2 regions of the Ruegeria sp. R8_1 genome follow, and region 2 is predicted to be linked to the other one. Evidence: riboswitches for the same ligand, from Rfam matches in the RefSeq annotation. Region 2 holds a riboswitch; the other holds the start of a gene.
What was found. Region 2 has a riboswitch for cobalamin ahead of J7380_RS13405 (DUF1636 domain-containing protein). Riboswitches for the same ligand answer to the same signal wherever they lie in the genome.

Region 1 (2,180 bases), on a different contig from region 2:
GCGCGCAGGCGATCCGCGCGGCGGACCTGATCCTGATCCCCCGCAAGGGCGAGAACAAGGCCGATCTGGCCGGGCTGCGCGAAAAGATCATTGCGCAGGTGACCGACACGCCGCCGCAGATCGCCTATTTCGATATTCCCAAGCGCCGCTCGGAAGACGGGTATCTGCGCGGGGTGGACGAATGGCACGACGCGATTGCGTTGCGCTGGCGCGAGGCGATTGCCGCCCATCCCGGTGCACAGCACGTGGCGCTGCTGATCTGGGGCGATCCGTCGCTATACGACAGCTCACTGCGAATCGCGGCGCGGTTGGACCCTCAACCGACGACGCGAGTGATCCCTGGCATCACAGCGCTGCAGGCGTTGACGGCGGCCCACGCGATTCCGATCAACGAACTGGGCGCGCCTTATATCGTGACCACGGGGCGGCGGATTCGCGACGAAGGGTGGCCGGACGGTGCATCGAACGTGGCGGTCATGTTGGATGGTGAGTGCTCGTTCCAACATCTTCAGATGGCAGATTATGACATCTGGTGGGGGGCTTACGTGGGCATGACTGAAGAAATCTTGATCAACGGCCCTCTGATCGATGTTGCACAGTCGATTCTGGACACCCGAGCAACTGCGCGCGCTGATCATGGGTGGATCATGGATATTTATCTTCTCAAAAAGCGCGTGATCTGACGTAAAACGTCGCAAATGACGATTGCGCGGCAGCAGATGAAACGGCTAAATGAACCTGTCTGGTCCTGTCGGCAATACCGGCAAGCTAAGAGGGAATGTGGTGAGACCGCGCGCGATCGAATCCACAGCCGCCCCCGCGACTGTAAGCGGTGAGCCCTGTTCAACCAGCCACTCCTGAGTTTCAGGGGGAAGGCGAACAGAGGCATCGACCCGTGAGCCAGGAGACCTGCCAGGCGTGATTTGAAACACCGGCCGTCGGGTGCGACGGCATAGGAGAATTAAAAATGACAACACAAACACAAACCGCTTCGCGCGCTGGTATTCTGCCGGTCATGTTCGCTGTGGTTCTGGGCCTTGGCATCATTTCGGTGACCGGTCACGTTCAGGCGGCTGCCCTGCATGACGCTGCCCATGACGTGCGTCACGCAACTGGCTTCCCCTGCCACTAAACCCATGTTTGGTCGCATTCTGACCAGCGCGTTGTTCGCTGGTGCTACAGCAGGGCTGATTGCCGCCCTGCTGCAGCTTGCGTTTGTGCAACCGGTTTTGCTGCACGCGGAACTGTATGAATCGGGTGAATTGGTGCATTTCGGCGGTGACGTCGTAAGTGCTCACCCCGAGCTGCCGGGAATGTTCTCGGACCTGTTCCGCGATGCGCTGAGCGTTATTTTCACCATGCTCATCTATACCGGTTATGCGCTGATGATGATCGCGCTGATGTCGGTGGCCGAGGGCAGCGGTCACAAAATCGACGGGCGCACAGGCGTCTTGTGGGGCCTGGCCGGGTTTGTCGCGGTTCACCTTGCGCCGGGGTTCTCCCTGGCACCCGAAGTGCCCGGCGTGGCAGCGGCGGATGTCGCAGCGCGTCAGGTCTGGTGGTTTGCCACAGTCGCGTCGGCAGGTGTTGCCATGTGGCTTATTGCCTTTGGCGGCACCCTGATCAGCTATGTGATCGCAGCCGCCTTGCTGTTGGCCCCACATCTGATCGGCGCGCCCGAGCCGGACGTGTTCACCGGCCCCGTTCCGACCGAGATCGGAGCGCTGTTTGCCGCACGCGCCTTTGGCATCGGCCTGGTAGCCTGGGTTCTGGTCGGGGCATTCGCCGGATACTTCTGGCGACATGAAAGTCAGCGTGCCGAAGCTGCGGCCTGACCAGCACGCCACTAAACACGCCGAGACCAGCTCGGCGTGTTTCTACTACCATCAAGGAACATAAAATGGCACGCTCACTTGCCCTGTTTGCAATCGGCATAGTTTTTGGCAGTGGTGCAGGATTTGTGGTTGCGGCTGCAAATGGCGTCACTTTCGACGGCCATGACCATGGCGATCCTGCACATCACAGTTCATCTCACGTCGAGGCAGCCGCACACGATCATTCGACTGCCATCAACCTGCCTGCTGGTGCTGATGCTCCGGGGCTTGAGATCGCTCTTACGCCCGACCCTATGGCGGGCTGGAACCTGCATGTCATGCCGCAGAACTTTCGGTTCTCACCAC
Region 2 (2,180 bases):
CCGCTCGCCATGGCTATAACCAGAGCCACGGACAAGATATGTTTCATTTTGGAAATCTCCTGGAGGGTTGGGAAACAGTGGTTTTTCGTATGTCCAGCGCGGGGATCATCCGACCGTCGTGCTGAAAGAATAAGTAGTCGACGCCGAACGTGTCGCGCACATGTTGAGTCGTCAGGACCTCGGAAACAGGGCCAAACCCGGTCAGCCGGGTAGATTTCATCAACGCGACATGGGTGGCGAATTCGGGGATCATGACAATGTCATGGACAATCATTATGACGGTTATCCCCAGTCCAGCGACCAGCGATAACATCCGCCCTTTGGCGTCGGGATCCAAATGGTTCGTCGGTTCGTCCAAAAACAGAAGAGTAGGGTTCTGCGCCAGCGCACGCGCGATATGGGCGCGCTGACGTTCGCCACCCGACAACACTGCCATGCGCTTGTCGGCAAGCTCCAAAAGGCCGGTCAGGTCCAGAATTCGCGTCAAGTCGTTTGCGTGATCTTCAGAGGAGCGGTCCGAGCGAATTGGAATTTGCCCAAGTGCCACATAGTCACGCAGATGCAACCGCCCATCGGGATATTCTTGCTGACTGACGACGGCAATTTTTCGGGCGCGCTCCGTCGCTGACAATGTCTTCAAGCTCTGCTCTTGCACCAGAACGTCGCCTTCGGACAGAGCTTCAGCGCCACATAGTAAGTTCAGCAGAGTGGTTTTGCCAGCGCCATTCGGACCGGCAATGGCCAGAACCGACCCCTCTTCCAGATCGAACGAGATGTCCTGCAACAGAACTTCACCGTGAAAAGAATAGTAGGCTACACCACGCGCCTGCAGGAAGGGTCTGGTCATCATCGAGCTCCTCCAACAGCCAACGCCGGCATGCGCGCCAATGTCTTGGTTATCAGAGGTGCAGGCCTGTCTGTGGCCTTTGTCCAACCAGTCGCGCTGCCCAGGTATTGCGCGGCGAATTGGGCAAGAGCATTCAGCTCCTGCTCGGTGCCGATATCACCAAACAGGTATTGGGCTTTTCCCGGGGCCTGAAATCCGACGGTGACCGGGTGATCGCATCCAGCCATACAATCTACTGTACGCACTGCGAAACCCGCAGGCAATTCAGGGCACAAGGCATCCGCAATGTGCTGCGCTGCCTCCAGACCCTGACAGGTCGCGCAGATCAGAACAAAATGATCAGTGGGCCCGGTCATCAAGCGCCTGTTGCACGGCCGCTGAGGCCGTACTGAAACGCGGTCGCGCATAAAGGCGTACGAGGTACCATCAAGCCTCCTTCCAGGACGCCCCGCCCCGGGTTGGTTTCGGTTGCGATGGCAGGTCTCCTGACTTGCGGGTCGAGGCTTGGCCACCCTTCCCGACATTATTCATGTCAGTGGGATATTGGCTTCGCTCACCGCCTACAGTTGCGGGGGCAGTTACGGACTTGGCACTTAAACCTCACCGTATTCCCTTTTCACCGCTGGAGCATGCCCCAGGGAACCATCAAATGCGTCACTGCCCGAGATCAGATCGCCGGTCAACACAAATCACCGGAGGTTGCGCAGGAATATAGTTTTGAAAATATGTTTCCCTTCAGGAAAATTGCAGGCGATAACGGCGAAGCGAAAGGCGTTAAGGATAGGTTGGTGAAAGCATCAAACGATAGGTCCAAACTTCAGTTTTCTCAGGATCCCCACAAGGTCAGGGACCCCGGTGAAAAGAACCTCGAAACGGCGATCGGTCGGGAAATCCGCGCGTTGAGGTTACAGCAGGGCGTAACAATTGCGGAATTGTCGGGGCTGACCGGATTGTCCATCAGTATGCTGTCAAAAATCGAAAACGGATACACATCGCCTTCATTGACGACGCTGCAATCTCTGGCCAATGCCCTAAGCACACCGATCACTGCCTTTTTCCGCAGATATGAAGAAACCCGAAACGCAACCCACACCAAAGCGGGAAAGGGCGTTGAAACAGAAAGAGCCGGGACACGCGCAGGCCATCAATACAGCCTTTTGGGTCATATGGGGTCTAATGCCAGCGGTGTTGTGGTCGAACCCTATCTGATCACGCTGACGGAAGAGTCCGACACTTTCCCCACGTTCCAGCATGACGGGATTGAAATGCTCTACATGCTTGAAGGCGAAGTCGACTACAGACACGGCGATCAAATTTATCTGCTCGAGCCGGG

Region 1: linked by a shared signal. The riboswitch ahead of J7380_RS01680 (CbtB-domain containing protein) and the one ahead of J7380_RS13405 (DUF1636 domain-containing protein) in region 2 are both predicted to bind cobalamin.

The regions. Positions count from the first base shown of each region.
Region 1 covers NZ_JAGHRL010000001.1:337,179-339,358, reverse strand. The annotation lists gene cobF (precorrin-6A synthase (deacetylating)) at 1-683, shown strand, start outside; cobalamin riboswitch at 727-932, shown strand; gene J7380_RS01680 (CbtB-domain containing protein) at 968-1,132, shown strand; gene J7380_RS01675 (CbtA family protein) at 1,137-1,835, shown strand; gene J7380_RS01670 (hypothetical protein) at 1,901-2,180, shown strand, end outside.
Region 2 covers NZ_JAGHRL010000005.1:261,897-264,076, reverse strand. The annotation lists gene J7380_RS13415 (ABC transporter substrate-binding protein) at 1-47, opposite strand, end outside; gene J7380_RS13410 (ABC transporter ATP-binding protein) at 44-847, opposite strand; gene J7380_RS13405 (DUF1636 domain-containing protein) at 847-1,203, opposite strand; cobalamin riboswitch at 1,305-1,509, opposite strand; gene J7380_RS13400 (XRE family transcriptional regulator) at 1,636-2,180, shown strand, end outside.